2 regions of the Hungatella sp. SL.1.14 genome follow, and region 2 is predicted to be linked to the other one. Evidence: a T-box and tRNA genes for the amino acid it is inferred to sense, from the RefSeq annotation. Region 2 holds a T-box; the other holds one or more tRNA genes.

Region 1 (15,828 bases), on a different contig from region 2:
GAACCCGTCTCCGCGTACGGTACAGATTATTCTGAGGACCGGTGAGATCAGGGAAAAAGATAAAAGTAACGCTGCCGAGGTGGATGAAAGTTACCACCCGGAGGGAAATGTATTCCACCGGATCGCCAGTATCTTTACCCGGATCTGGAAGATGATTACATCGCTGTTTCAAAAATAAAGAGTTGTAAAGCATAGAAAATTGTGAAAAAGGTTCCGGATTGCTGCAGGGGCCTTTTTTGCGTTTTAAGGTAAGAGGAAAGCGCTCCTGTCACACAGGAATCTGATGACAGGATATTGTATTTTACAGGAAAACATGGCATACTACCGGTAAAACAGTGGAAAAGAACAGGAGAATGATATGTGCGGACGATATTATGTAGACGATGAGACGGCGCGGGAGATCGAAAAATTAGTGGAAACAGTCAATGACAAGCTTCGTCTGGAACGGCTGGGCAGGGATATCCATCCCACGGATGAGGCGCCGGTCCTGGCTGCCGGAAACCACGAAATGAAACTGGAATGGCAGCACTGGGGCTTCCCGGGATTTCAGGGAAAGGGGGTAATCTTTAATGCCAGGTCTGAGACGGTGCTGGAAAAGAAGATGTTTCGTGAGAGTGTCCTGCATCGAAGAATCATCATTCCCTGTACCTGGTTTTATGAGTGGAACCGGAAAAAGGAGAGGGTGACATTTTACAGGGAAGACGCACCGGTAATCTTTCTGGCTGGTTTTTACAATGTATTTGGAGATGAAAAACGCTTCACGGTTTTGACGACGGAAGCAAATCAGTCGATGGTCAGCACCCATGACCGGATGCCTCTTATCATTGAGCATGATCAGATCAAAGACTGGGTGATGGATGATACGAAGTTCTGCGGAATGCTGAAGCAGACGCCGGTGCTGCTGGAGACGAAACAGGAATACAGCCAGCAGGAACTGAAATTTTTATAGTAATTACTCCCCTTCAGTAGTTCCTTCTCCGATCAGTTAGCAAATGATTTTTCAGAGAATTGTAAAGAAACAGAAATAGATAATCTGTTGAAAATATGATAGGATAGTAATATCTGAAATATGACAGTGATCCGAGACGGGAGGAATGGAGTATGTGGACAAGAGCAGAGTTAAAGGACAGGGCAAAGAATGACCTCAGGCCGTATTACTGGTATGGCGTTCTGGTGTGCTTCATCGCCGGAATACTGGGGGCAGGAAGCTCCGGCGGAGGCGTGAGTATCAGCACAGGCAGCAGGGCGAGCGAGAATTCATATTCTATCGGCAGTATCCGGGATGGACGCCATGCCGCGGTTTTTTTGTTGATTTTAGGGATTTTTCTGGTAGTCTTCATCATTGCCGTTGCAGTCGGTGTTTTTGTAAGCAATGTTGTAGCAGTAGGTAAACTGCGCTATTTTATGGACAGCGCAGTTATGCAGCAGTCAGCCGGAATCGGCCGTATTTTCTTCGCGTTTGGCGGAGGAAACTATTTAAACGTTGTAAAGACCATGTTTTTAAAGGGGCTCTTTGAAGGGCTGTGGTCGTTGCTGCTTGTTATCCCCGGCATTTATAAGCACTATGAGTATTATATGATTCCCTATCTGCTGGCGGATAATCCGGAGATGGACAGGCACGAAGCATTCCGCCTCAGCAAAGAGATGATGGACGGCAACAAGTTTAATACCTTTGTATTGGAACTGTCCTTTATCGGCTGGTATTTGCTGGGAATGATGCTTTGCTGTATCGGCGGCATCTTTGTTAATCCGTACTATGAAATGACCTTTGTGGAGCTTTACTGGGTTTTGCGTGATCAGGTGATGGGGCCGCGGCCAACAGAAGCCATGGATCAGAATGTATATGCTGACGCGTACTACCGGGAAATATAATGGAATAATGGGTTATCAGTTATAACGGATTCAATCTGTTTCGAAAGAGGCGGGGAGGTAGAAAATACCTTACCCGTCTCTTTTGTCCTGTCAGACGGATTTTCATCTGATAATAAAAGTCATCCGCCTGTGCTGGTTTGTGAAAGGGAGATAATAAAAAGCATCCGGTTTAGTTCGGATGCTTAAAATTAAATTCAATTTGATTATAGTCTGCCGGATCAGATACAAAAGCTTTCCCTATCGATAGTTTTTCGTTGATTTCTCTCTGGGTTACGTAATATTCATTCCTGGCCTTCATTAGAATAGAGGCACGTGAATCCTGAGATGAGTTTTGAAACCAGTAGAGTAACAGGGATTCTTCTTCGGATAATAACTTTTCAACTACTGTTCCGGCTTCTTCGGGTCTCAATGCAGTAATGAGAGGTTGGTTAAGTTCTGGTAAATCAAAGAGATTGTAGATCGTTGTTCCCAGTGCTTTTGCTATGTTCTCCATGTAAGCGGTTTTTACATTCATGACGGTTCCATTGATGATACGGTTCAGAGTGGTAGCCGGGATACCTGTTAAAGCAGACAGTTGTGTTTTATTAATATCCTTTAGCTTCATATACATTAATATCTTATTGTTTACCATTTGTACAACCCTCCAACAAGAATTATAGCAGAAATGGAAAAAAATGTAAATAAATGTCGAATGAAAAAGGGCAGAGAGAATTTTGATATTTTGTTAGTAATATTTGAAGTTTCTCATCCATTTGGCGGAGTCGTCATTATAATGTTATAATGACGGCTAAAAATGAAATGACAGCATACCAGAATATGCAAGAGGAGGAAATGAAATATGTCAAGTGTCAGAGGGATTTTAGAGAGAGCAAGCCTGGATAGTATGATTGCCTGCTTACTGGATGAGCCAGGGCCGGTAAACGGAACGATTGAGGTAAGCGAAAGCGCTATTGAGAACAGCTACAGAGAGTTCATATTGGAACTAACACATCTTTACCCGGGTGTAAACAAAGATGATGATGAACTGTTTGATGCGGTTATAAGATTTGCATCTGTTCTTGAAGAAATCTATTTAAAAATCGGATTTATCGTTGGCAGAAAATTAGACGGAGATTTGAGGGAGGGGGAAGAAAAGCTTAAGAATATTGTAACAGCGAAGTAACGTGAAAAGAACTGTTTCCTGTTTTTGGGGCAGTTCTTTTATTGGTGTATCCTTATCCATTAAAACTAAAATATAGCCGGGATTTCGGTTTTGAGTTTTTTAGCCTGTACTTTCTAACTTTGTCTTTATGAATCCTTCAACTTATCGCTTATGATGATTCGTCTTGGCTGTGTGTTCAAAAGAATATCCATGTCCATATCTGAATAAAAGAAATATTTTTGGTGAATACTTTTCCTATATTATGGATATACGAGGTATTTTGCTGTGAATAACAACAGAGACAGAGTGCTGTCATATACAGAAGAATTTTCAAAAAAATACGGGTATACGCCGACAACTTTTCAAATATCAAATGAACTGTATATACCGCATGACAAGGTATCTTCTATTATAGAAGCGTTAAGAGCCGAAGGAGCAATTCAGATCAGCAGGCCGTTATCATAAGCATCTCGAATTCGTTTTCCTGGAGCGTGGGAAAACCATGAGAAAAACTATGGGATTTGAAATGGATATGGCAGGAGAGTACTGTATGGTTGGTTTGAAATTTGTAAAGGCGTGATTAATGGCTGAGGGTTTTTGGATGATGTCAGATAGGGTAACATAACAGTATAGCTGGCAGTTGTTCATAGATGATATCGATAGAACAGTAATTTATATCATATTTTAATCGGGATACAGGAATGGAAAAGTGGCTCAGTATTGTGCAGAAGCTGTAAGCTGGAGGCGTTTTTCATTCACATTATCTCGGTTTGTGAAATATTTATTGATAAGACTGCAAAAATGGCATTATAGGCATTACCATTATGTTTCATAAAAAAAGAATAGGTCTCCATGCTTTGTGTTTTTCCCTGATGAAGTTTCGTTGCTGATACAAGGAAAGAATCTATTGTGGCGTGGAGGTCTTTTTTTGTTTACAATAAATAAAGTTTTAAAACAAACGGCTGAAGGGAGAATTTTAAATGAGAGAGTTGGGGAATGAAATGCAGTTAGTGGAAGAGTTTAAGCAGTATCTGGTGTTGGAGGAGAAAAGTAAAGCTACTATTGATAAATATATGCGGGATATTGTCAAATTTTTAGATTGGGAGTGGGAACCTCGGGGTTCAGGGAACGTCACCATATCCTGATTTTCACAACAGATTCGGGCGATGACCATATGCTCTAAGGCACTGATGGACGGAATTGCGGCACACGTGGAACATATTGACTGTGATAAGGTCACTTCCAAGGAACTGATGGAGATATACCGTCTGCCGGCCGCGGTTAATGCGGCTAAGGTTCAGCTGCATATCGGAAACAGTGTTCCGGTCACGGCCTTTATCGAACGGCCTTTTTCGAGAATGGTAATCCGGACCAGAATCTACCAACGGAAACTTTTGAGATGGACAAGCTGAAGGCAGTCCATATGACCGCCGGCACCTGCTCTGCCATGTTCCAGAACGGATTTGCCGACTGTTAGATGGTAATCGAGAGAACGTAACTGGAGGATGCAGTCTCTTTCTTGAAGAACGTGGTGGACGGAATCATAGCCTGCTCCAAACAGGCGCGTGAACTTAAGCTTTCAGCACGCTGAGGAAGTTCCTGTGTGATAGCCTTCGATGTAGAACCATTTTTACAGGCCCATCCTCAGCTTGACTATTTGAAAGAGTTTTTGAAAAAGCGACCGTCTCACCCCTGGACTGCATTTTCGGTTTAAACAGAGTAAGGACAGTGGAACTGCTCAATAGAGACGGCATTATATAAGAATAGTATCATGCAAAACATCATAAAATACTGCACCGTGGCTTTGCTAAAGCTCCGTTATAATAGAAATGGAAAAACGGCAGGAGTGCAGCATTTTAGTGATCTTGGTGAATTCGGAAGCCTCTCAGTTTCCCTGTCTGAAAGTGGAGGCTGAACTCCTTCAGCCATGCGCCTTCCTGCTAAAACAGTTTTTTTGCGCTATAATCTAAATTTATCCAGTAGAACCGGCATTAAGGGCCAACTTGTCATTATTTTCCACAGTTTTCACTTTTGATATATGGTTATCTTCAGAAGTGAAGTCTCCAGAATCGTTTTTAGCCGTGCCGCAAGGTTCCGTATCTGGTATAGAATTCAGTATAAAAGAGTATTCAGGTTTATTTCATTACAGAAGGAAAGTCGTATGCAAGAAAAGGTAAGGGATTATTTCCTTAATATTCGCTAAATTTTTTTTAAGGCTTTCCAAAGAGCATTGACTATATTTGGGAAAGCTTGTATTCTCAACACAGCTAAGATAAAAAGGAAGTCTAAGAAATTTTTATATAGCAGGGGTGTTACATGTTTGTCGCATCGTTCTGACACGGCAGCCGGTCCATGTGCCGGTGTCTGCAATGGTAAAGAATAATACCTTGAATACACGAGGAGATAGAGAAAAGGAGAACATCATGGAAAAAATATTGGTTGCAGAAGGGCTTATAAAACAATATATCACTAAGGGGCATACCACAAATGCATTGAACGGAATTGGCTTTGAGGTTTGCCGCGGAGAGTATGTGGGTATCATGGGTGCCTCCGGCAGTGGAAAAAGCACCTTGTTGAACTGCATTGCGACCATTGATGAGGTAACCTCAGGCAATATTTACATTGCTGGAAAAGATATCACCAAGATGACTAAGAACCAGCTTTCTGCTTTCCGGAGAGAGCAATTAGGATTTATTTTCCAGGATTTTAATTTATTGGACACTTTAAATTGTAAGGACAACATTGCATTGGCCCTTTCTATTCTTGGAGTAAGACCAGGACAAATCGAAAAAAAGGTGAAAGATGTTGCCCAGGAGCTGGGAATTACCCAGATCCTGAAAAAATATCCGTATGAGATTTCGGGTGGGCAAAAACAGCGTGTAGCCTGTGCAAGGGCTATTGTTACAGAGCCGTCGCTAATCTTGGCGGATGAGCCAACCGGAGCTCTGGATTCTAAATCAGCATCCATGCTGCTGGATAATTTTGAATACCTGAATGAGCAAAAAGGGGCGACTATTGTAATGGTGACCCACGATGCATTTACAGCCAGCCACTGCAGCCGTATCCTGTTTATCCAGGACGGACTGATATTCCACCAGCTGCATCGTGGAAATAGTGACAGAAAAGCCTTTTTCCAAAAAATCATGAAGGTGGTATCTGATTTGGGAGGTGACAGCGATCATGTCCTTTAAGAAAAAAGTGCATCAGGATAACAGAACATATGGGAAAAGTAAGCTGAGTCCTGTTTTTTTTGATATGGCGTTTAAAAATGTGCGCAAAAGTGCACGGGATTATCTGATCTATTTCTTTACGATTGCTTTGGGTGTTGCGTTGTTTTACTCTTTTAATTCCATAGGCAAGCAGTTCTCAGTGCTGAAGATACCAGATACCCTAAGCTATATATCCTTTACTGTTTCGTCCATGGCGGTGATATCGGTTTTTGTCTGTTTGATTATTGGATTCCTGATTGTCTATGCCAACCGTTTTTTGTTAAAACGCCGCAAGAAAGAAATCGGTATTTATATGACACTCGGCATGAGCGAGCGGAATATTTCCGACCTTTTGATGTTGGAAACTCTGCTGATTGGCATATTTGCTGTGGCGGTAGGTATACCCATTGGAATTCTTGTGTCCCAGGGGCTTATGATCTTTAGTGCGCAGATGCTTAATATCCCCATGAAACAGGCAAAGCTTTTCATTTCCCAGGAGGCTATTGCTGGCAGCATTTTGTTTTTCTTTGTGCTTTTTGCCGTTGTACATCTTTTTAACAAGAAAGAGATACGGAAATTAAAGCTGATTGAACTGCTGAAGGCAGAAAAACAGAATGAAGCTATAAAAACCAATGGATTTGTATCAATATTATCGTTTTTTCTGTCCGTTTTCCTCACACTGGCAGGATATTACTTTTTGTTTTATGATCCTCTTCAAAATATGATGAACGCACTGGTTTTTGGGATTCTTTTGATTTCTGTAGGAACGATACTGTTCTTTTTTTCTGTTTCGGCTATTTTGCTGAGTGTTTTTGGAAATATAAAAAGCTATTATTACAGGGGCCTGAACATGTTTGTCTTGCGGCAGCTCAGCAGTAGAATTAAGAGCTCCGGGTTGTCCATAGCAGTCATCTGTATTCTGCTTTTTTTATCCGCGGCATCCATGGCGGTGGGACCGATCCTGGGGAAATCTAGTGTGAAAGGTACGGATCAAGCCATGCCCTATGATGCGGAGTTGGTAAGAAATTATCCAGGGAGCTATCAAGATTATGGAAAAGAAAATGATCCCTGGGTAAATTTGGATTCTTCGGATCAGAATGATACAGCAAATAATAATGATTCTTGGGATCAATATAACCCTGAAAACTATAATGACGGCTGGGACCAGAATGACGGCTGGGATCAGAATGACGGCTGGGACCAGAATGACGGCTGGGACCAGAATGACGGCTGGGATCAGAGCGACGGCTGGGATCAGAATGAGAATCTTGACCAGCAATGGGGAACTGCTGATGTGTCAGGCAGCAATGAAATGGTTGAAAACAGTGCCTTGTGGGAGGGCTCTTTGACAGAAAATCTCCAGCGGCTGGGATTTCCGTTGTCTGATATCTTTAAAGAATATGGAGAGCTGACCATTTATTTTTCTGATGACTTAAAGGAACAGGCATTTTTAGTGGAAGGCTATCCCCGGAAAGAGAGCGAGAAAGGCTTTGGTAATTTTACCATTGGCATTGTGGGTGTAGAGGAATACAACCGGATGATGGAACTTCAGAAGAAAGAAGGGATTTCTCTTGGGGAGAATGAGTTTGCCATCACATATAATATGAGTGAATATGGCGGCATCTACCAGTATTATGCTAATAATCATAAAAAGCCGCTGCGCATCAACGGATATGATCTGAATTTAAAGGAAGATGGCGTCTATGTGCGAACCATGGGAATTGAAAATGTGTTGATGAACAACGGTACTGTGATTGTACCTGAGAAGGTGTTGTCCGGCCTTGCGGCAAACCGCACCATGCTGAACGGCAATTTCAAAGATGAAAATACAGGGTACACAAAATTCGTGGAGGCTGTCCGCGCCTTGAATACCAATCTGATCTGGACTACCAGACAGGATACCTTTGTAGAGGTTACTATGGCAAATATCCTTCTGTCTTATGTTGGGCTGTATCTTGGAATCTGTTTTATAATAACTGCAGGAGCGGTTTTGGCGTTGCAGCAGCTTTCTCAGACTGCAGATAATCAACAGCGTTTTCTCCTGCTGCAAAAGCTGGGAACAAAAAGAAGCATGATGCTCAAAGCCATGCGGGTACAGGTTGTCACGTATTTTGCCCTTCCGTTCCTTCTGGCGCTGATGCATGCCTGGGTCATGATTACCTATACCATGAATACCATAACAAATCTTTCCTTGGCGGAACAATTAAACTATGTATATCTTTCAGGCGGAATTGTGCTGGTTTTGTACGGAACCTATTTTGTGGGAACCTATCTTGGCAGCCGGCGGATAGTTCTCGAGGTGATTTCAGAGAAAACGAACAGAAAATAAGCCGGATCGCAGCACCTCAACGGCGGTCATCTCATAGGATGATCTGCCGTTGAGGTGTTGTTACTCACTAATTTCCTTGCTTATGGGCAGCGATTTGAAGTACTTAAAGGTACTCAAACAGATAACAAAAAACCCTTGATTCTTCAAGGGTTTTTCAGTAGCGGAAGGGAGATTTGAACTCTCGACACCACGGGTATGAACCGTGTGCTCTAGCCAACTGAGCTATTCCGCCATATAAAATTGTGTGATAAATAATTTTTATTTATCCGTGGGACCTACAGGGCTCGAACCTGTGACCCTCTGCTTGTAAGGCAGATGCTCTCCCAGCTGAGCTAAGATCCCATGCTTGTCTCGGAACTTTTTATCTCTGTGTTCCCGACTGCTTTGCTAGTATAATATGAATTGTGTTAATTGTCAACACTTTTTTGGAAATATTTTTAAAAAAATTTTATTATTCATTTTATACGATTTATGATATACTTAAGATTAGCAAATGGTGGAGGGATTCCATGTACTATTTTATCATAAACCCGAATGCGAAATGCGGGCGGGGGAAGAACGTATGGAAGAAACTGGAAAAGATTCTGGAGCGTGAGAATGCCCAGTATCAGGCGTATATAACTGAGAAGCCGGGTGATGCGAAGGTTTTTGCCAGAAAGCTGACAGAAGGGTGCAGGGAACCGCACGTGATCGTTGCAGTCGGCGGAGACGGCACTGTAAACGAGATTCTGGATGGCCTTTCTTTCTGCAGTCCCGTTACCCTGGGTTATATTCCCGCCGGTTCAGGCAATGATTTAGCAAGAAGCTTAAAGCTGCCAAGAAAGCCGGGACGCTGTCTGAAGAAGATTCTGTATCCGAAGTATCATAAACAGATGGATTACGGAGTGCTTACTTATGGAGGAGATGAGATTTCCTGCAGAAGATTCATCGTCAGTGCAGGAATCGGCATGGATGCGGCGGTTTGCCATAATATTCTCTATTCCAGAACGAAGGGAATTTTAAATAAGCTTCATATAGGAAAGCTGACCTATCTTCTGATCGGGGTCAAACAGCTCCTTCTCGCGAAGCCCGCCAAGGGTTATCTGCTGCTGGATGGGGTTCAGAAGGTGGAGTTTAATCATGCCTATTTTATTTCCGCTCATATCCATCCATATGAAGGGGGCGGTTTTAAATTCGCGCCGGACGCCAGCTATGACGATGGAAAACTATCTATTTGTGTGATGAACAACAGAAAAAAGAGAAAACTGATACCGGTGCTTTTAAATTCCATGTTTGGAAGACAGTCCCATAATAAGGGAACCCGGTTTTATACATGCGGGGAAGCTGTGGTTCACGTGGATAAGCCGATGGCGGTCCATGTGGATGGAGAGAGCTGTTTCTGTCAGAATGACATACAGCTGAGGTGTATCAAAAAGGCAGTCCGCATGATTGTATAAACCAGCTATACCACCAGCTATGCCAATAGTAATTCAGATAACGATACAGATTTTAGAATAGATTTCAGAAAGGATTTAAGATATCATATGAGAATCGGACAGGGCTACGATGTGCACAAATTGACGGACGGAAGGGATTTGATTCTCGGAGGAGTAAAGGTTCCTTATGAAAAAGGGCTGTTAGGCCACTCTGACGCGGACGTGTTAGTTCATGCGGTGATGGATGCCCTGCTGGGCGCAGCGGCGCTGGGGGATATCGGGGAACATTTTCCGGATACGGATCCGGCTTACAGAGGAATATCCAGTGTGGAACTCTTAAAGCGCGTTGGAGCGCTTCTGGAAGAGAAGGGGTACGTGATCGAGAACATCGATGCGACAATTATTGCTCAGAGACCCAAGCTTAAGGATTACAGACCGCAGATGGTACAGAACATCGCAGCTGCCCTTGGAATACCGGCAGACCGTGTCAGCGTAAAGGCAACCACAGAGGAAGGTCTGGGCTTTACGGGCAGCGGGGAAGGAATTTCAGCACAGGCAATTACCTTATTGACGGCAGTGGGGGATTACTGTTATGATGATAAAATCATGGACGGCGGCTGTCAGGGATGCGGCGGTGGCTGCTGCGGAAAATAACGAATCAGGAGGAAATTATGAAAATATTTAATACCTTGACAAGGCAGAAAGAAGAGTTTGTGCCGTTGGAGCCGGGAAAGGTCAGGATGTATGTCTGCGGACCGACGGTATATAATTTCATTCATATAGGAAATGCGAGGCCGATGATCGTGTTTGATACGGTCAGACGGTATTTTGAATACAAGGGCTATGAAGTGAATTTTGTTTCCAATTTTACCGATGTGGACGACAAGATTATCAAGAAGGCCATAGAAGAGGGTGTGGATGCCGATACTATTTCCAAGCGTTATATTGAAGAATGCAAGAAGGACATGGAAGGGCTCAATGTAAAGCCGGCTACAAAGAATCCGCTCGCTACCGAGGAAATCTGCGGGATGCTGGATATGATCGGAACTCTGATTGAGAATGGCCATGCCTATGTGGCGGCTGATGGAACCGTTTATTTCCGCACGAAGTCATTTGACGGTTACGGGAAACTGTCCCATAAGAACATTGAGGATCTGCAGTCAGGATTCAGGGAGATTAAGGTGACGGGAGAGGAAGGGAAAGAGGACCCGACGGATTTTGTTCTCTGGAAGCCGAAAAAAGAGGGAGAACCGTACTGGGAGTCCCCATGGTGCGAGGGGCGTCCGGGCTGGCATATCGAGTGCTCCGTAATGTCGAAAAAGTATCTGGGAGACCAGATCGATATTCATGCAGGTGGAGAAGACCTTGTGTTCCCGCATCACGAGAACGAGATTGCCCAGAGTGAATCTGCCAACGGCAAAGAATTTGCAAAATACTGGATGCATAATGCATTCTTAAATATCGATAACCGGAAGATGTCTAAATCCCTGGGGAATTTCTTCACTGTCAGGGAGATCAGTGAGAAGTATGATTTGTCTGTGCTCCGTTTCTTCATGCTTAGCGCGCATTACAGAAGTCCGCTGAATTTCAGCGCGGAGCTGATGGAGTCTTCCAAGAACGGATTAGAGAGAATTCTGACGGCGGTTGATAAGCTTAAAGATCTGGAAAGCAGGGCTGTGGGCGATTCGTTTACAGAGGGCGAGAGCAGGGAAGCCGTGGATGAACTGGTTGCGAAGTATGAGGCGGCCATGGATGATGATTTCAACACTGCCGATGGCATTTCTGCCGTTTTCGAGCTGGTTAAACTGAGCAATTCCACAGCAGGGGCAGACAGTTCGAAAGCGTATGTCGTTTATTTAAAGGAGACCATCGAAAAGCTGTGCGACGTGCTGGGTATCGTTACGGAGAAAAAGGAAGAGATGCTGGATTCTGAGATCGAGGAGATGATTGCAGCGAGGCAGCAGGCGAGAAAGGATAAGAATTTCGCGCTGGCCGATGAGATTCGCGGAAAGCTTCTCGAGAAGGGAATTGTTCTGGAAGACACCAGGGAAGGTGTAAAATGGAAGAGGGCATAAGAGATGTTTCCGGATTCCAGACATTATGCAGAGAAGCACTCAGATTAAAGGAGATGGATCCCGGGACGTATTCTCCGCTGGCGCTTGCCTATATCGGAGACGCTGTCTACGAACTGATCGTCCGTACCATGGTGATCAGCCATGGAAGCATCCAGGTGAACAAGATGCATAAGAAGAGTGCCTCGCTGGTCAATGCAGGTACCCAGGCGGAGATGATCCGGCTTATGATGGAAGAACTTACCGAGGAGGAAACCGCGGTCTATAAGCGGGGGCGTAATGCCAAGTCAGTGACGACGGCGAAGCATGCGACCGTCGTGGATTACAGAACGGCGACCGGATTTGAGGCGCTCTGCGGCTACCTCTATCTGATGGGACGCCTGGAGCGTCTGGTTACGCTGATCAGCCATGGATTTGAGAAAATAGGAGAACTGGAATGACGGAAGAATTTACAACGGAAGAATTTATAATAGAAGGAAGAAACGCCGTGCTGGAGGCGTTCCGTGCGGGAAAGACCATCGATAAGCTGTATGTGCAGGAGGGGATAAAGGACGGGCCTGTCCAGTCTATTATCAGAGAAGCAAAAAAACAGGATACCATCGTGAATTTCGTATCGAGAGAACGATTGAACCAGATGTCGCAGGAAGGGCGTCACCAGGGTGTGATCGCACATGCGGCAGCTTATGAATATGCTGAAGTAGAGGACATTTTAAAGGCGGCCGAGGAGAAGGGAGAACCACCGTTTATTTTCCTGTTGGACGGGATTGAGGATCCCCATAATCTGGGTGCGATTATCCGTACAGCCAACTTGGCGGGAGCCCACGGCGTGATCATTCCGAAACGGCGTGCGTCCGGTCTTACGGCGGTAGTGGCAAAGACCTCGGCGGGAGCCCTTAATTATACCCCTGTGGCGAAGGTGACAAACCTGGCTGCCACGATCGAAGAATTAAAAGAAAAGGGATTGTGGTTCGTCTGTGCGGACATGAATGGCGAACTGATGTACCGGTTAAATTTAAAGGGACCGATCGGTCTGGTGATCGGCAGCGAAGGAGACGGCGTTGGAAGACTCGTCAGGGAAAAGTGCGACATGGTTGCATCGATCCCCATGAAGGGGGATATTGATTCGCTGAACGCTTCCGTAGCCGCAGGTGTGCTTGCGTATGAGATCGTCAGACAGCGTCTGGGCTAGTACCCGCAGAGACAGCGATGCCTGAGGCTCTGGTACCGGGGAGACAGGTCCGGTCTGATGTGAGATGGAGATGAGGAAAGATGAAGAAGAATAGAATTGTGGTTCTGACCGCCTGTGCGGCGCTGATGGTGTCGGTGAACGGCTGCCAGAGCCAGAAGGCATCTGTGGCGGACTCCCGGGGGATCGCTGCGGAGAGTACAGCAGCTTTGACAGAAGAATCGCTGACAGAAGAGCCGGAGCTGACCGGAGAAGCGGAGACGGCCAGGGAACCGGAGGCGGCCGGTGAATCAGAGACTGCCGGCGAACAGGAGAGCCAGGCGCTTGTAACTGTTGAGGCGGAAGCGGTTCCGCTGTATTCAAAGCCGGAGGGGAGCAATGTAAGAACGCCGCAGGCTTCCGGTACGACGACCTACAGTAATAACTCGGTGACACTGGATGCGTCCAATCTGTCTCAGGGGTATGTGATGGTGCAGTATACGGGCGGTTCCTCCAAGATCAAGGTTCAGGTAATCAAGAGCGGCGGAGAGACATACACGTATGATTTAAACGCCAGATCCTCTTATGAGGTGTTCCCGATGTCCGAAGGCAACGGAAGTTATACGGTGCGGGTATTGGAGCAGGTACAGGGCAACCAGTATGCGGTGAAGTTCAGTCAGGATCTGTCGGTAAGTCTGTCGGATCAGTTTGCACCGTTTTTATATCCGAATCAGTATGTGAATTTTACTGCGGACAGCAGTGTGGTACAGAAAGGCGCGGAGGTGGCTGCCTCTGCTGCGGATGCGCTGGATGTGGTTTCGTCTGTTTATAATTACGTGGTATCCAATATTACATATGATACGGCAAAAGCCAATTCCGTTCAGTCCGGATATCTCCCGAACTGCGATTCTGTCCTGGCTCAGAAGAAAGGAATCTGTTTCGATTACGCCGCGGTAATGACGGCGATGCTTCGCTCCCAGAATATACCCACGAAACTGGTGGTGGGATATACCGGCAGTCTGTATCACGCATGGATTAATGTTTATATCGAGGGCCAGGGCTGGGTGGACAATATCATCTACTTTGACGGCCATGACTGGAAACTGATGGATCCGACATTCGCCTCTTCCGGCAAGGGAGATCCGGCGATTGAGGAGTATATCAAGAACAGCTCGAATTATAAGGCAAAATACTCGTATTAAAATTTCATAATAAAGGAGAAGCGATACATGGCAAAGGAATTGAAAAAACATTATTCCGCCCGGGAGCTTTCGGCTTTCTGTCTTCAGATATCTCTTCTGCTTCGCGCGGCAATCCCTCTTGACGAGGGATTGTCTGTTATGGCGGAGGATGCGGCAGATGAAGAAGAGAAAAAGATTCTGCTGCACATGTCTGAAGAAGTGGAGCTGGGGAGTCCGTTTTCGGTTGTTTTGCAGGAAGTGGGAAGTTATCCATCCTATGTAATCAAGATGGCGAAGCTGGGGGAGGAGACAGGGACCCTGGATCAGATGATGGCGTCCCTTTCCGAATACTATGAAAAAGAATACATACTGATGAAGAGCATCAAAAACGCGGTGACGTATCCGATTATCATGATTTTTATGCTTCTGGTTGTTTTGTTCGTTCTGTTTACAAAGGTAATGCCCATCTTTGAAAGCGTTTATGAACAGCTGGGAGCCCGCTTAAGTCCGGTATCCATGGCGGCGACGAGACTGGGCGGTATGTTCAGCGGCGTGGCTCTTGCGGCGGGCGTTCTTCTGGCTGTTGTGGCCGGCATCATCTGGCTGTTGGGAAGAGGCGGAAAAAAGATCGGGGCAGTCGAGCACGTGGCGGATCGTTTTAAGAGAAAGAGCCGGATTGCGCTGGCAGTGGCAAACCGCAGATTTACTTCTGTACTGGCTCTGACGCTTCACAGCGGTCTGGAACTGGAAAAAGGCATGGAACTGGCGGCAGAACTGGTGGAGAATCCGGCAGTGGAAGAAAAGATTAAGGCATGCGGCGAGGAACTGGAGACAGGAACCGATTATTACAGCGCTATGAAGAATACCGGTCTGTTTGGCGGATTTCATGTTCAGATGATCAAGGTGGGAGTCAGAAGCGGCCGGCTTGATCAGGTGATGGAGGAGATTTCCAGAAGCTGTGAAGAGGAAGCGGATACGGCACTGGACAACATGGTGAACCGGCTTGAACCGACGATGGTTGCTGTTCTTGCCGTCGCTGTGGGTCTGATTCTCCTCTCTGTCATGCTGCCCCTTGTCGGTGTGCTTTCGGCCATTGGATAAGAGGTGAGCCTATGAAAAGATGGAAACAGACAGTGAAGGAACTGTATGGCTACGTCCTGTCCGTCGTGGTATTTGTGTGTGTGCTGGCGCTTTTTGTCACGGGAATTCTGTTTTTTTCAAAGAAGGCCGATGCGAGAGGCGCGGATACGCTGCGGGATGCCATACGGAGAGCTTCCGTGCAGTGCTATGCCATTGAAGGCAGATATCCGCCCAGTGTGGATTATCTGGAGGAAAATTACGGGATTTTGATTGACCGGGATAAGTATGATGTCTTTTACAGTGGATTTGCATCCAATTTTATGCCGGATATTACGGTCAATCTTCACGAACAATAGCTGGGAGG
Region 2 (15,828 bases):
GATCCCAGTTATCGAAGGTAATATCCTCTGTGATCCTGGAAAAATTCTCATTATAATAGATCCAGCTGAGCAGCTCATATTTATCCTGAAAATGATAATAAAACGTCTGACGGTTTAATCCGCATACCGCGGTAATATCGGCAATTGATATCTTGTCAAACGGCTTTTCCCTGCATACCTGTTTCAACGCCGCGGCAATCGCTTTTTTTGTAATGAGTGAATCTGACATATTACCCCCTGTTGCGTGTAAAATAGTTGCTTAAATCTGCAAACTGTTTTAGCGTCAGCGCCTCCCCGCGAATCTGGGGAGTGACGCCCAGACTCTCGATAGCAGCCCCAATCTCCTCTTTGTCAAACGGAAGCTCAGGTGAATTATTCAGCCCGTTCTGCAGAGTTTTCCGCCTCTGGTTAAAAGACGCACGTATGAGCTTGAACATCAGCTTCGGATCATCCACCTCCACCGGCGGTTCCTTATGCCTTGTCAGCCTGATCACGGCAGATCCCACCCCCGGCCTAGGGATAAAGCAATTAGGCGGAACATTGGCCACGATATAGGCATCCGCATAATACTGTACTGCCAGGGACAGCGCCCCATAGTCTTTGGATCCCGGCCCTACCTGCATGCGCTCCGCCACCTCTTTCTGTACCATGACGGTAATATTATCTATGGGAACGCCGCCCTCAAAGAGCCCCATAATAATCGGTGTCGTAATATAATAAGGAAGATTGGCAACTACCTTAATCGGCCGGCCGTCATTGTAATCTTCTGTCAGTTTATTGATGTCAACCTTTAAAATATCATTGTTGATGACAGTAATATTCCCGTAATCCTTCAGTGTTTCCTCAAGGATTGGAATCAGATTCGTATCAATCTCCACCGCGATCACATGTCGTGCATGTTCCGCCAAATACTGCGTCATGGTCCCAATTCCCGGGCCAATCTCCAGCACACAGTCGTCCTCCGTCACACCAGCCGCTGCAATGATTTTCTCCAGCACATGGGTATCAATCAGGAAATTCTGTCCGAACTTCTTTTGAAATGCAAATTCATATTTCTGTATGATCTCAATCGTCTTTTGGGGGTTTCCCAGTGTCGCCATTCGCGCCCTCCATCAAAGCCTGTACATTGTTTTCGCGTTTCTGTTTGTTATCTCTATTACCTCGTCCTCCGATATCCCCTTTATACGGGCCACTTCCTCCACCACATACGGAAGATTCAAAGATGAGTTGCGTTTGCCACGGTTTGGAACGGGTGAAAGATAAGGGCAGTCTGTCTCTAAAACCATCTGTTCCATCGGCATGTACTCCACAACCGCTTTCAGCTTTTTGGCATTTTTGAAGGTCACGACTCCGCCGATTCCGAGATAAAATCCCATATTTAAGTATTCCCGCGCCATCTCTTTCGTATAAGAAAAGCAGTGAATCACTCCGCCGATCTTCTCTGCATGAAGTGCCTTCATCATATCCAGTGTGTCTTTTGCAGCATCACGGCTGTGAATCACAACCGGAAGCTTTACTTCCCGGGCCAGCTCCAGCTGACGCTCAAACCATTTTTTCTGAATGTCGTGCCCCGGTTCATCCCAGTAATAATCGAGCCCGATTTCACCCACGGCCACGATCTTAGGAAGAGCGCACATCTCTTTCAGCCAGGCAATGCCGTCCTCGTCCAGTTCTCCCGCCTCATTGGGATGGACGCCTATGGCGCCATAGACAAATGGATACTGCTCTGTCAGTCCGATCGTTCTGCGTGAAGCGGCAAGGCTGGACCCAATATTCGTAACCGCCTCCACTCCGTGTGTCTGCATGGAATTCAGGAGTTCCTCACGGTCCTCATCAAATTGCTCATCGTCATAATGAGCGTGTGTATCAAATATCATCATTCTCTTACCTCATATCTCAGAATCCTGTTACGTCCGCGCGAACCGGATCAGGCCCGTCACCTGACAACCAGGAGCTGAATCAGATATAAAACCATTAAATGAACCGGATAGAACCAATAAAAGAAATACTTTAGATTCATCCGTCCTCTTGTACCATTATACATGCTGATTGGAATAAATGCCAGTGCCGCAGCCCCAAAAGCGATGATACTTTCTATCGCTGCCATTAATCCTCCCGCAAGCATCTGATAATATTTATTATTGTGAAATTCATACAGAATAACAATCATCACAATACCGCTGATATCATAATCGCATCTCAGCAGATACGCCGCTGCGCATCCTGCCGCTGCCACAAGCATCTTCTTAACCACATCATACTCACAGCGCCGATAGCCGGCCAGTACCACAAGTCCGATAAACAGTGTAATATAGACATTCTGATATCCCGGATAAAACCAGGTATTAAAAAATATCAGATCAAACGGAACCTCTGAGATCAAACTGAACAGAAGCAGGCGGCTTCCATACTTTTTCACATCACGTGTGTGGAGAAAGCCCTCCACTAAAAGGAAACAGAAGATTGGAAAGGCCACCCGTCCGATTATGCGCAGGCTCCTGTCCAGGTAATACAGGCGGTTAAACATTTCATTTCCATCCATGGCTCCCATATTCATACTCAGATATGGTTCCACGACTCCCGCTCCAATGTGATCAATGAGCATGGTGATTATCGCAATCATCTTCAGCGTATTTCCCGATATTCCTCCTGACCGTTGGTTGGCTCCATATTTGGGCAGCGTCTGCTCCATCCGTTCTCCTTTCAAGATCCGGGACCGGATTCCCGGAATTTAGTACAGCGTATCGGAGATTCCTGAGCTCAGAGTTCCCGATATTCACATGGAGATGCGTCTGCAAATCAGTGGCATCGTGAATCCTGCGGCCAGATTTGCAGGTACAGTCCTGGTGTGAACAGCGGGTGCTCTATATGCATAAGAACCTGCAATACGCTGTACTAACCCCTATTATCTACTCTATTAACAGATTTCTGCTCCCGCAGGCATCGATTTCTCCGGTACCATAAGGGATAAATTGCCTTCCGCATCCTCAGCGCACAGAAGCATGCCTTCAGACAAGACTCCCGCCAGCTTTACAGGCTTTAAGTTTACAACCACCATAACCTTCTTGCCCACCATCTCTTCCGGAGAATAGTGTGCCTTGATTCCGCTTACGATCTGCTTTACCTGACTTCCGATACGAACCTGGGAACAGAGCAGCTTTTTAGACTTCGCCACTGCCTCGCAGGCAATGATTTCGCCTACCTGGAACTGAAGCTTAGCAAAATCATCATAGGAAATCTCCGTCTTTGCCTCAATATCAATAACCTCCGGTGCGTCCACTTCCGCCTCTTCACCGGCACCTTCCTGTGCTGTTCCGGCAGCCGAAGCAGCCTGCATGGCTTCTACTTTCTCCATTACCTCTTTCATGTCCATGCGGGCAAAAAGGATCTCCGGCTTATCCGTCACATGGTTTCCGGATGGGTAAAGCCCAAACTGATCCATCTGCTCCAGACTGCGCTTCTCTGTGTGAAGCTGCTCCAGAATCTTTGCAGAAGTATCCGGCATGAAGGATTCCAGCAGGGAAGCGCCAATGGTAATCGCTTCTGTCAGGTTATAGAGCACGGTCTCCAACCGGCCCTTTTTCGCCTCGTCCTTTGCCAGAACCCATGGCGTCGTCTCATCAATATATTTATTGCTTCTTCTGAATATGTTGAAAATCTCGGTAATGGCATCGGCCACGCGAAGCTTCTCCATCTTCTCACGGGTCTTTTTCACTTCGTCCAGTACGACTGCCTTCAAATCGTCGTCCACCTCTTCCGTGTCTCCCGCATTGGCAACCACCCCGCCAAAATACTTGTTGGACATGGAAATCGTACGGTTTACCAGATTTCCAAGGATGTTGGCCAGGTCAGAGTTCATACGCTCCACCATTAACTCCCATGAGATCACGCCGTCGTTATCAAACGGCATCTCATGGAGAACAAAATACCTCACGGCATCCACGCCGAAAAAGTCTACCAGAGTATCCGCATAGAGAACATTTCCCTTGGATTTACTCATCTTGCCGTCACCCTGAAGCAGCCACGGATGGCCAAATACCTGCTTGGGAAGCGGCAGATCAAGGGCCATTAAGAAAATCGGCCAGTAAATGGTGTGGAAGCGGATGATATCCTTTCCTATCAGATGAAGGTCTGCAGGCCAGAGCTTAGCAAACTGTGACGTACTGTCTCCATCACAGTCGTATCCAATTCCCGTGATATAGTTGGTCAGCGCGTCAAGCCATACATAAGTTACGTGCTTCGGATCAAAGGTAACCGGAATACCCCAGCTAAATGTTGTTCTGGACACACAAAGGTCCTGAAGACCCGGAAGAAGGAAATTATTCATCATCTCATTCTTCCTGGAAACCGGCTGGATAAACTCCGGATGTTCATTAATATGGTTAATCAGGCGATCTGCATATTTGCTCATACGGAAGAAATACGCCTCTTCCTTCGCAGGCTTAACCTCACGGCCGCAGTCCGGACATTTGCCGTCAACCAGCTGAGACTCTGTAAAAAAGGATTCGCAGGGAGTACAGTAAAGCCCCTCATAATAGCCTTTGTAAATGTCGCCCTGATCGTACAGTTTCTTAAATATCTTCTGCACCTGAGCCTCATGGTCCTTATCTGTGGTACGTATAAATTTGTCATAGGACGTGTTCATCAGATCCCAGATCGTCTTAATCTGCCCCGCGGCCTGATCCACGAATTCCTGTGGTGTTACGCCTGCTGCCGCGGCCTTTTCTTCTATTTTCTGGCCGTGTTCGTCTGTTCCTGTCTGGAAAAATACATCATACCCTTCCGCTCTCTTAAAACGGGCAATCGCATCTGCCAGCACTGCCTCATACGTATTGCCGATGTGGGGTTTTCCCGACGCATAGGCGATGGCAGTAGTAATATAATACGGTTCTTTCTTACAATCTTTACACATTGTTTTTTCCCTCCTGTACATCTTATCACAAACTACATGCAATCCTAAAAAATAAACGGTCCTGCCTGAAAGACTTTTTTGAATCGCGGGGGACACTTCCCTATTACACAAAAAACCGCCTATAAATATCCTTTCAGGACACTTAAAGACGGAATAGTTCCCGTGTTACCACTTTAATTTGTCCGTACCTCGCGACACGGACCTCATCGGCTGCGCTCCCATCCAAAACGGGATTACAGTCTGACACGATAACGGGTGTAACCGTCAAAGCTTAAAGGCGGTAACCGCCACTTCGGCTCTGCTGCTCCAAGACCATGTTGGGAAGGACCTCAAGCTCCCTTTTCAGCTTCCGGGAGTCTCTGCACTTGAAGCACTCTTCTTACTCTTCTTTTCTCTGCATTCCTATATAAACTGGATTTGTAACTCTTAGTGTAATAGTTTCCATCCGGTTTGTCAAGCAGGAAACTGGCCGGAACTTCCGGCGTGACTGAAAAATACGTTGTTTTTGGCCAAAGTTCCACTCATGAGTTCTCTTTTTCTCCATATAATTATAATAGTGAATATTGGAGGAACAACTATGACAAACAAACACGTAAAACTGGCCCGCCGTCTGCTGGCCCTTCTTCTCTCAGCCTCCATGCTGACGGCCTGCGCAGGACCAAAGACGCCTGCACCGGCGGAACCGTCTTCCGCCCAGTACGAACAGTACCAGGCGGATCATGTGAGCGTCCAGAATCATTTTGACGCTCTTACTCAGACCATTTTTAAAGAGGAACTCAGTAATTCGGGCCTGGATCTTCATTACACACTGGCCGATCCCACCTCACGCGGCATCACGGAAATCCCTGATACCTTTGGGGAATTCTCCCTGGGAAGCATGAAGAAAAACTATAATGAGATGCGGGATTTAAAGAAAGCACTCGGGTCCATCGATATAAAGAAACTGACGAAGGAACAAAAACTTACCTATAAAATTCTCTCCTCCTATCTGGAGACGGAATTATCCTCGGAAGGGATGGAGCTCTATGCACAGCCATTAACCAGTACCATCGGCATTCAGGCGCAGCTGCCTGTCCTGTTGGCAGAATATGCATTTTACAGCAAAAAAGACGTGGATCACTATCTGGCCCTTCTGTCCACCATCGATACATACTATGAACAGATTCTGGAATTTGAAAAAGAAAAATCAGAAGCAGGGCTTTTTATGTGTGACACAGCCGCCGACCATGTACTTCAGTCATGCGAAGCGTATCTCATTCAGCCGGATCACAGTTTTCTGGCAGAGACCTTTAACGAACGCGTTGATGCACTTACTGACGCATCACCGGAAGAAAAAGCGGCCTATAAAGAACAAAACCTGGCTGTATTAAAAGATCATTTTATCCCTGCGTATAAAAACCTGATTGACGGAATCACCGCACTGATGGGTACCGGAACGAATGAAAAAGGCTTAAGTGAATTCCCGCAGGGAAAAGAATATTTTGAATATCTGGTGAAATCCAACACTGCCACCTCCTATGACACGGTTTTAAAGCTGCAGAAAGCCATTGAGAAACAGTTAAATTCCGATTTAAAGGCATTGGGGGAAATCGTTCAGACACATCCTGAACTGGTTGACGCCCTGGATACCTATACCTTTCAGTACACTAAGCCCGATGAAATTTTAAAATCATTGAACGGGCAGATCTCCAAAGATTTCCCTGCCCTTCCTGAGTGCAGTTATAAGGTCAAATATGTTCCCAAGGCGCTGGAAGGTACCTTAAGTCCTGCTTTTTACCTTGTTCCTCCGCTGGACCGCTATCAGGATAATGTCATATACATCAATGGCGGCACCAGATTTCAAAATGAAGATCTGTTCCCCACACTGGCTCATGAGGGATACCCCGGACATTTATACCAGAACGTCTACTTTACCAGCCATAATACCTGTGATCTTCGGAGAATTCTCTCCTTCTCCAGTTATTCAGAGGGCTGGGCTACCTATGTAGAGTATTATTCCTACACTCTGGATAACGGGCTCGATCCCAGCATGGGGCAGCTTTTAGCCCGCAATTCCGCCATCTCTCTTGGTCTGTATGCTTTGCTCGATATCTGTATCAATTACGATGGCTGGGACAAAGGACAGGTAAAAGATTATCTCAGCAAATTTTATAATATCGGTGACAGTGATGTGGCAGATACTATCTATTACAGTCTGGTAGAGAATCCTACCAACTATATGGAGTATTACGTAGGCTATCTGGAAATTATGGAAATGCGAAATACTGCTGAAAAGATTTTAAAGGATCAGTTTGATCTAAAAGCGTTTCATACCTTCCTTCTCGATATAGGCCCGGCTCAGTTCAGTATTATACAGCCATATTTCCGGCTGTGGCTGGCGGAACAGATGGATTAGCAGGAGAATTTGCAGGAGAATTAACAGAAGAATCATCGTTGAAACCGTAAGACTCTTTACATACAATAAAGGTGCCGTTTAACCACCCGGAATCAGCGGTTAAACGGCACCTTTATTTATCTTCCATCTTACATCTTCTTATAATCCCTGTTGTATTCCAGATAATCATTATCTCCGTGTTCGATATGTCCGCTGGAATAATTCTTTCCGTTCACAAGCAGTTTCAGCTTGTCCAGTTCAAAATTCTCTGTAAATGTATTTCCAATGGCCGTCAGCATCAGCATCTCCCCTGATGTTCCGCTACTCGGTACTTTCGACAGATCGAGGGTACCAACACCGTCTTTTGTGTCAAAATTAAGGACCTCAGTCCCTTCTTCTAAAACACCATATTCAATCAGCTTATCGACAAGCGACTGAGCTGTCAGTTCATCTACCGCGTCCATTGCCTGATTTAAACCGGTCGCATCTTCATTGGAACTGTATACAGATATGATCTCCATCGGTTCTACGTTCGGGTCCGGTACTTTATCGCTGGCCCCGCCGGTCGATGCCTCAACCATAGGCTCTGTTGCTGATTCTGACTGTTTTACAGGAGTTGGTGTACATGCCGCCAAAGATAATACCAGCATCGCTCCTACAAAACACATGATGAATTTTTTCATGATTAATTATAGCCTCCTTCTAGTTCTCCTCAAGGCTCCGGAACCAGGTATTCAACTTGGTCAGAGCTTTAATCAAAGCTTCTACCTCATCTCCGCTCAGCTGACCGATGACGCCATCGATCATATCCTTATGGAATCTGGCATGATGCTCGTAAGCAGCCCTTCCTTTTTCTGAAAGGAATATATAGACAACGCGGCGGTCCTCTTTTCCTCTCTGACGAGTCACATAGCCCTTCTTTACCAGACTGTTCATCGCAATCGTCAGTGTCCCGACTGTCACAGAAAGCTCTTTTGCTATAGTTGACATATTCTTCGGTTCTTCGATCCCAATGGCTTCTATGACATGCATATCATTATTCGTCAAGTCATTAAACTCAGATGTAATAATGGCCTGTTGTTCTATGTCCATAATATCGCGAAACAATCTTACCAATACTTCGTTAAGAGTCCCGTAAGTATCCACGTCAATCCCTTTCCTACGTTCCTGCCAATAAAAGCTTCCTCATGATTATACATGATAATGAATCCTAAGGCAACCACCTGAATTCTTATGAAATTCTTAAAAAACTGTTTAAATACTGGTTTTTATGCCAAAAAACGGCTCAAAACAATGCTGGCCGCCACTCCCGCTGCGGTAGCCGCCAATGCGCCTCCCATTGTATACCTGGTTTTCTTGATTTTAACAGTACCGAAATAGATACTGAGGCAGTAAAACACAGTCTCCGTACAGCTCATTAAAATAGATGTCAGCATGCCGACATAAGAATCTGTACCGTATTCCTTAAAGATATCAAGCACAAGTCCGGTTGCCGCCGAGTTCGACACAAGGCGGACCAGGATCACAGGCACCACCGGTGCTGGAAGGCAAAGCCAGCTTGCCGGATTCTTCAAAAGTTCTCCCAGGAAATCCAGAAAACCTGAAGCGCGAAGCACCCCCACCGCAGTCATCAATCCGATCAACGTCGGCATAATTCCGGCAACCGTCTTCATCCCATCTTTGGCGCCATTTATAAAATCATCAAAGACCGGACGTTTAGAAAGAATTCCAAATCCTACAATATAAAAAATAATCAGCGGAACCATTGCCTCCGATAAGAATAAAATAAAGCTCATTGAAACTCCTCAAATCTATCTATTACTACATTCTATTCAAAAATCCCCTTTTCATTCAGGGCATTCCAGGATAAAATAGAGTCAAGGCCGGTTGTCCCGAGTACCAAAGGTTCCATCGTCCTAAAAGGCTTTCAATGCCTGTAGGAAATCACATTAAATATTCAGCAGTTAAATTGATTAAAAGAAAGGAATGTCTATTATGAGCATATTATTTTTACAGTATCCTCCCTGCAGCACCTGTAAGCGTGCCCGCAAGTGGCTCGACGACCACCAAATCCCGTACGAAGCCCGCCACATCAAAGAACAAAATCCGTCCGTATCAGAGTTGGAAACCTGGTACAAAAAAAGCGGACTTCCCCTGAAAAAGTTTTTTAACACAAGTGGAAATCTATACAAAGAACAGAATTTAAAAGATCGTCTTCCAGAAATGACTGAGACGGAACAGCTGGAATTGCTGGCTACAGATGGAATGCTGGTAAAACGCCCGATTGTTGTGGGGGAAGATTTTGTTTTGGTTGGGTTTAAGGCGGAGGAGTGGGAAAATAAGCTTTTATAATAAGCTTGTCATATTTTAACGCTAAAGGGAATGTTTCAAAAAGATGTTACCTTTGAAACATTCCCTTTTTAGATAAATTATGAAAACACTACTATAAACTATTTAAGATTCCATTATTTATATATTCAGCATGTCTACTATTCTTTTGTTAGCAAGACTCCATCTGTTTGTGTGGTTAACATTTCTCGCTCACCATTTAATATAACTAAATGTAACCCCCTCAAACGATAATAACAATCTACAGGTTGTCCGACAATTTTGAATGATAAAGATTTCATTGCCAAATCTTCATCTGGATACTCCTCTTTAGTAAATGAAAATGTATAATGTTCAATATTTGCCCATCTCTTTTCACTCTCAATCCACCGATCCAAATAAACTCCAAAAGATGTTTCATCCACATCAACGTGGGCTAAAGTCTGCATAAACACACCTATTGTTCCGTCCTGCCCATTCGATATTCTTAAAGTTCCTGTTGATATTATCGACCCTCTCGGTTGAGGTTTAACAATAACCTGCTCAGTTGTACCTTTCAGTAGCTTAACATTTTGGTCTAGACTAAGCGCCAAAACCGGCATTGTACATATTATACATAAAAACATGCTTAAACATAAACTCTTAATTATTTTTTTCATTTCTTCTCCTTTAAAAAGTTAGATATCTTAATATTTCTGCAAATTCATCTTCATCTATTATCGCAGATAGATAATAGTAAGCACCATTATAGTTTATAGTAGCACTATATTCAATTTCATTCGTCGTTAATTTATTCTTTTCCATTCTAATATTTTCATCTATCCATCTATTATATATTTCTTCATATACATTTCTATCGGAAGCTATACTATTAGAAGCAGTCACTGGATATTTAGCTTGAATAAAGTAAAAATTCTTTTCTTTATAACGAAATTCCATAGTAGCATTCCCCTCGCTTAATTCAATCTTTACAAATTCCATCTCAAAAGGGAGATATGCCATTTTTAGTGGTTTGATACCCAACAACTCCTCTATTTCATTATAGGCCTTATCTACGCCATCTTCTTCTGACAATATATACTGATCATTATTCCATACAAGATTACTCTTTCCTACCGACCTCTCTCTCATCCTATAATCATAAGCCTTCTTCGCCGATGTCCCCACAGAAGTCCCCCCAACGATCAAAACCACCAACAACGCAACAAACGCAGGTTTCCTCATATAATTACCAGCTTGGCTCAGGCGTGTCTTTACTTTTATCTGTCTTTTAACAGCAGGCTTAATTCCCCTTTTTTCCATTTCATCCAATATTTTCTGGAATTCATCTGGCGGCGCTTCGAGCGGATCAGAATCAGGTGCTATTTCCGGGTGCTCCTGCATAAAATCAAGCAACCGTGCATCCATCCTTACTTGTCGTGTAAAAAAATATTTTATTTGGTTGAAAACAGAACATTTTTTTCCATGATTCCTATCCTGGTCCACGCACACACCTCATAATTACAGGTTATCCTGAAGTTCCCACACGCTTTGGGGTTGACATTTTGTTGCTAACGTTTACTATAATAGTATATCGAAATTGGGAGGCAACGTCTTATGAAAAAAATCATTTTAACCGGCGGCGGAACCGCCGGACATGTTACCCCGAACCTTGCTCTGATTCCATCTCTGAAAGAACATGGCTACGAGATCCGTTACATTGGATCATATCAGGGAATCGAACGGAAACTGATCGAAGGGGCAGGAATTCCCTATGATGGTATCTCCTCCGGTAAACTCCGCAGGTATTTTGACATCAAAAATTTTTCTGACCCATTCCGCGTTGTAAAAGGATATGGCGAGGCCCGAAAGCTGATTAAGCTTCATCGGCCGGATGTCGTATTTTCCAAAGGCGGATTTGTTGCCGTTCCCGTAGTTCTTGCGGCAAAGCATTATAAAATTCCGGTTATTATCCATGAATCCGATATGACGCCCGGACTGGCTAATAAAATCTGTATTCCATCAGCGGCTAAAATCTGCTGTAATTTCCCGGAAACCCTGGGATACCTTCCAAAAGAAAAGGCATGCCTTACCGGTTCCCCCATACGTAAAGAACTCCTGCAGGGCGATCGGCTGACTGGACTTAAACACACCGGTTTGTCTGCTAACCGCCCCATTATTCTCATTATTGGAGGCAGTCTCGGTTCCGTTACCGTTAACCGCTCTGTACGCCATATCCTTCCAAGACTGCTTGAGAGCTTCCAGGTAATACATATCTGCGGAAAAGGCAATCTGGATGAGAGTCTGAAAGCCACCCGGGGATATGTACAGTATGAGTACGTTGATGCACCCTTAAAACATTTATTTGCTGCAGCGGATCTAATGATATCAAGGGCAGGAGCCAATTCTATCTGTGAAATTCTGGCACTCCACAAACCTAACATTCTGATTCCGCTTTCTGCTGCTGCCAGCCGCGGCGATCAGATCTTAAACGCAAAATCCTTTGAAAAGCAGGGCTTCAGCTGCGTTCTGGAAGAAGAGAATCTTTCTGACGATTCCCTGTTCCAGGCCATTACTCAAACCTACCATGACCGTCAAACCTATATCAGCCGCATGGAACAGAGTGAACTGCATAATGCCGTGGATACAATCGTGGATATGATCGAATCTCTGGCTTCAAACTAAGCATTCATAACTAAGTATTCATAATTTTTAAATATCGTATTTCGGTCCGAGAATCTTTTTCAGACACATTCTTGTCCTGTAAATCCGGGAGCGGCAAACCGTTCCCGGTATCTCCAGCATTTCACAAATCTCCGGAATGGTTCTCTGCTCGAGAAAATACAAAACAGCCATCTCTTTCCATTCCTGCCTCATATTGGCTATTTCCGTAGTAATCCTCTGTATCGATTCCTCACTGATAATAATATCAATGGGATCTGTTACCACATAGGTGGTCAGCATCTCAATACATCTTATTGAATTCTCCTCATCAAGACTGACCTTTTCATAATGTCCATTCTTTCTGAGACAGTCAATTGCTTTTCCCTTTAAGATTTTCACCAGCATCGCCTTCTTAAGCGTTGGCGACCATGTTAATGAATACTTCCTAAAATAAGCAATAAACGTTTCCTGAACTACATCTTCCAGTTCCATGTTGGGAACATTCAGCGCTCTCGCAATCCGGCGGAGCGTTCCCTGATACTCTTCATAAATCGACTGTAACAACATATCTTCATCTTGTTGCATGCTCATCTCCTATGCCCCCTTTGATTACAGGGTGCTCCTTATGGCAGCTCCTGTTTCTGTTAATTCTTCCGGGCTCACCTCTCCCGGTACCCACGAAACCATAACAGGCCCTTTCTCATAACGAGGAATAATGTGCACATGAAAATGAAATACAGTCTGTCCTGCTTCCACCCCGTTATTCTGGACTACGTTGAACCCGGCGCAATTCAAAGATTTCTTCATCGCCGTTCCTATCTTTGCTGCCAGTGGAAGGACCCTGGCCGCGACATCCTCATCCAATTCACAGATGTCACTGTAATGCTGCTTTGGAAGAATCAAAGCATGTCCTTTTGATGCCGGACCCAAATCCAGAATTACACGAAACGTCTCGTCTTCGTAAATGGTTTCTGACGGAATCTCGCCATTAGCAATTTTGCAAAAAATACAATTGTCATCCCTCACACTCTCACCTCCTTCCATTTTATCCCCATATCTCGGTATTGCGTTTTTTCCTGGGCTTGCGGTATAAAAGAATCCCCATTACAATGCCTATCAATAAACCTGCAATATGCGCGGCATTATCAACACCTGTGCTGGTAAAGCCAAAATACAGGGAACATACGATCATCACAACCAGCTGTCGGGTACTCAGGTCCTCCAACCGGCCGCGATTTATGATGACGGCGTATAAGAGTCCGCCTATCACACCAAAGATAGCTCCCGAGGCGCCGGCTGATACGACGTTTCGGTATTCCCCTAAATTCACGATCATGGAAACAATATTGGCACCAACACCGCAAATCAGGTAGAAAAACAGATATTTTATATGGCCCAGGGCTCTTTCCAGATTGTCACCCAGGATAAAAAGAATCAACATATTGTTCATGATATGGCTGATTCCAAAATGCATAAATACAGAGGTAATCAACCGGTAATATTCACCACGTTCTATTACCAGCGGCGCGTACATGGCACCATGCGCTACCATGAATGAAGTATTCTCTGAAGAACCTGTCGCCTCCAGAAAAAGGAAGTACAGCACGTTTAGCGCGATAAGCCCGATATTCACATATGCTTTTTTTCGTCCGTACAAATCTTCCATTGTGCTCTCCTTCTAATCTTACGACCATTCTAGCACAATTTGCCGCTTTATGTAAATATAAATCCTACATTTGCAATATAAACTTCTTCTCCGGGCAATAACGGCGCGGTTTCATTCGTCTCCAGCAGCCTGCCTCCCACCATGGTGCCATTTGTCGAATTTAAGTCCGTAATTCTATACTCTTCCCCTTCTCTGTCTATTTTTGCATGAAGACGGCTGACTGTATCCCGGGATAAAACGTAATCTGCCAGCCCCTCCTGTTTCCCAATAAGAAACGGGACATACGAAATGATAATATCCGGAACTCCCGGCTCCAGACTGCGGAAACATCTGGCATTCGCTGGCTGTTCCTGCTCCGTCAGCAGGACCGTATTGCACTCTTCATTTCTGATTTTTACCTCCTGATTACCTGATACCGGGATATCACAATTAGTCTCAGGCTCTTCCTGAAATACCATCTGCCACTCATGACGTTTTTCCGTATCCCCATACCGGTCTCTATTTTTATGCTCCCTTTCAAAGAAATGCCGTTCTTCCGGATTTTCCTCATGTAATCCGAAAGCAATGGTACGGACAGCCAGACAAAGTGCCGTCAGGACATCCACACCAGCCAGAATGGGCCAATAATGTTTCACTCCCCTTCCTCCGTATAAAAGCCAGCAGAGAACGGGACCTCCTGCTAAAATCGTGCATAATGTTAAAATATTCTGAAACAGAGTCTTCTTTTTCATCCGCCTTTCTTCTCTTTTTTCATTGCCAGCCTGCAAGATTTTTTTATTTTCAGACACTATTTTTCCGTGCTCTTTCCACTCTGGTTCACTCCGCGTCTCCATCTTCCTTCTGTTCACCGGCCGCAGAAACTCATCCCCTCCACTCTCTTCCATCTCCACGTCCTGCCAGTTATTTTCTTCCGTACTCCATTCTTCTCCCTGCCTGCTTCTCCTGTCAGCCGCCTGATCCAGCCCTGTCAGTCTTAAAAGATCCGCCATTCCATAATTTTCTTTTAAACTTTCCTGGTAAAGTCCGTATGCCATCACCACGCACTCCTTGTCCTGATGATTGACCTTTCCCAGAAGATATTGCAAAAGAGCCGTCATCTCTTCCGGAAATCCCCCCTGCCGCCCCGGAATGAGACAGAGATATACTGAAAAATATTCCGGCTCCACGTAAATATACTCCGGCTCTAACAAAATCTGCCCTTCCTGCAGTAAATACGTCTCCATCCGCTCCAGAGTCCTGACAATCCCTGTAATCAGGCACCGAAGGTGCTCCGCTCCCAGACTCTGATATTCCAGAATCCGTGTCAGCGGCTGCCTCGATGTAATTTCATAGTAATAAGATTTCCTGTTGTCCACCTGCTTTACGTGAAATTTTAAGAGGCCTTCAATGCAGTTGGAGGCCAGCATCCGTATCTCATAGCTGTCGTAAAAAGCTTCTTCCGGGGTTATAATCAGATAGTTATGCTTCAGCTCTCTTTTATATGTGATTTCCATTTCATTCCTCCCGGTCTGGAAGACTGCACATTCGCAGAAAATTTTCCGGATCGTATTCATCCTGGCTAATTTCAAGGGACCAGGTTCCCGCAGTTCCCAATGCATGGATTCGATGGCCCTTCAGTACCCTTTCCGTCTGTTCTATTCTGAATTGATAGCCGCTCCATGAAAATGGTCTCCCTGCCAGACGTTCTGCATAATTCTCAGCCTCTTCTGCTGTCTTCTCCTCCCCATGGCGCAGATACTCTGCGGCTCCATGCAGTGCCATGGCCCCCACAGTCTCATCCCGCAGCCGGTAGGCCGCCTGTACAGAAAACAACACAGCCCACAGGACAAGTGCCATTACGAAGGCCGCTTCTACGGTATAACTTCCCTTCAGGCGTCTCTTCATGAAATCACCATCCAGATCCAG

The links. The T-box of region 2 lies ahead of metG (methionine--tRNA ligase). A T-box ahead of a tRNA ligase gene usually reads a tRNA of that ligase, here a tRNA-Met.
Region 1: it encodes a tRNA-Met, which carries the amino acid that the T-box ahead of metG (methionine--tRNA ligase) is inferred to sense. The anticodon was not compared.

The regions. Positions count from the first base shown of each region.
Region 1 covers NZ_JANFYJ010000002.1:162,066-177,893, forward strand. Annotated here, with positions in the region: gene NE473_RS02990 (hypothetical protein) at 1-178, shown strand, start outside; gene NE473_RS02995 (SOS response-associated peptidase) at 359-949, shown strand; gene NE473_RS03000 (DUF975 family protein) at 1,102-1,872, shown strand; gene NE473_RS03005 (helix-turn-helix domain-containing protein) at 2,042-2,503, opposite strand; gene NE473_RS03010 (hypothetical protein) at 2,711-3,034, shown strand; gene NE473_RS03015 (hypothetical protein) at 3,994-4,158, shown strand; gene NE473_RS03020 (hypothetical protein) at 4,180-4,425, shown strand; gene NE473_RS03025 (ABC transporter ATP-binding protein) at 5,437-6,204, shown strand; gene NE473_RS03030 (FtsX-like permease family protein) at 6,194-8,551, shown strand; tRNA gene NE473_RS03035 (tRNA-Met) at 8,710-8,783, opposite strand; tRNA gene NE473_RS03040 (tRNA-Val) at 8,821-8,893, opposite strand; gene NE473_RS03045 (diacylglycerol/lipid kinase family protein) at 9,061-9,987, shown strand; gene ispF (2-C-methyl-D-erythritol 2,4-cyclodiphosphate synthase) at 10,075-10,620, shown strand; gene cysS (cysteine--tRNA ligase) at 10,638-12,041, shown strand; gene NE473_RS03060 (Mini-ribonuclease 3) at 12,026-12,478, shown strand; gene rlmB (23S rRNA (guanosine(2251)-2'-O)-methyltransferase RlmB) at 12,475-13,227, shown strand; gene NE473_RS03070 (transglutaminase-like domain-containing protein) at 13,308-14,405, shown strand; gene NE473_RS03075 (type II secretion system F family protein) at 14,433-15,485, shown strand; gene NE473_RS03080 (hypothetical protein) at 15,497-15,820, shown strand.
Region 2 covers NZ_JANFYJ010000017.1:121,619-137,446, reverse strand. Annotated here, with positions in the region: gene dhaS (dihydroxyacetone kinase transcriptional activator DhaS) at 1-229, opposite strand, end outside; gene rsmA (16S rRNA (adenine(1518)-N(6)/adenine(1519)-N(6))-dimethyltransferase RsmA) at 231-1,100, opposite strand; gene NE473_RS18430 (TatD family hydrolase) at 1,113-1,877, opposite strand; gene NE473_RS18425 (TraX family protein) at 1,937-2,692, opposite strand; gene metG (methionine--tRNA ligase) at 2,918-4,933, opposite strand; T-box leader at 5,054-5,316, opposite strand; gene NE473_RS18415 (DUF885 domain-containing protein) at 5,490-7,307, shown strand; gene NE473_RS18410 (GerMN domain-containing protein) at 7,436-7,969, opposite strand; gene NE473_RS18405 (MarR family winged helix-turn-helix transcriptional regulator) at 7,989-8,432, opposite strand; gene NE473_RS18400 (nucleoside recognition domain-containing protein) at 8,555-9,082, opposite strand; gene NE473_RS18395 (arsenate reductase family protein) at 9,282-9,638, shown strand; gene NE473_RS18390 (DUF6147 family protein) at 9,776-10,273, opposite strand; gene NE473_RS18385 (DUF4367 domain-containing protein) at 10,284-11,099, opposite strand; gene murG (undecaprenyldiphospho-muramoylpentapeptide beta-N-acetylglucosaminyltransferase) at 11,211-12,278, shown strand; gene NE473_RS18375 (RNA polymerase sigma factor) at 12,306-12,848, opposite strand; gene NE473_RS18370 (HIT family protein) at 12,867-13,283, opposite strand; gene NE473_RS18365 (rhomboid family intramembrane serine protease) at 13,303-13,923, opposite strand; gene NE473_RS18360 (DUF6382 domain-containing protein) at 13,971-15,416, opposite strand; gene NE473_RS18355 (hypothetical protein) at 15,418-15,807, opposite strand; gene NE473_RS18350 (prepilin peptidase) at 15,804-15,828, opposite strand, start outside.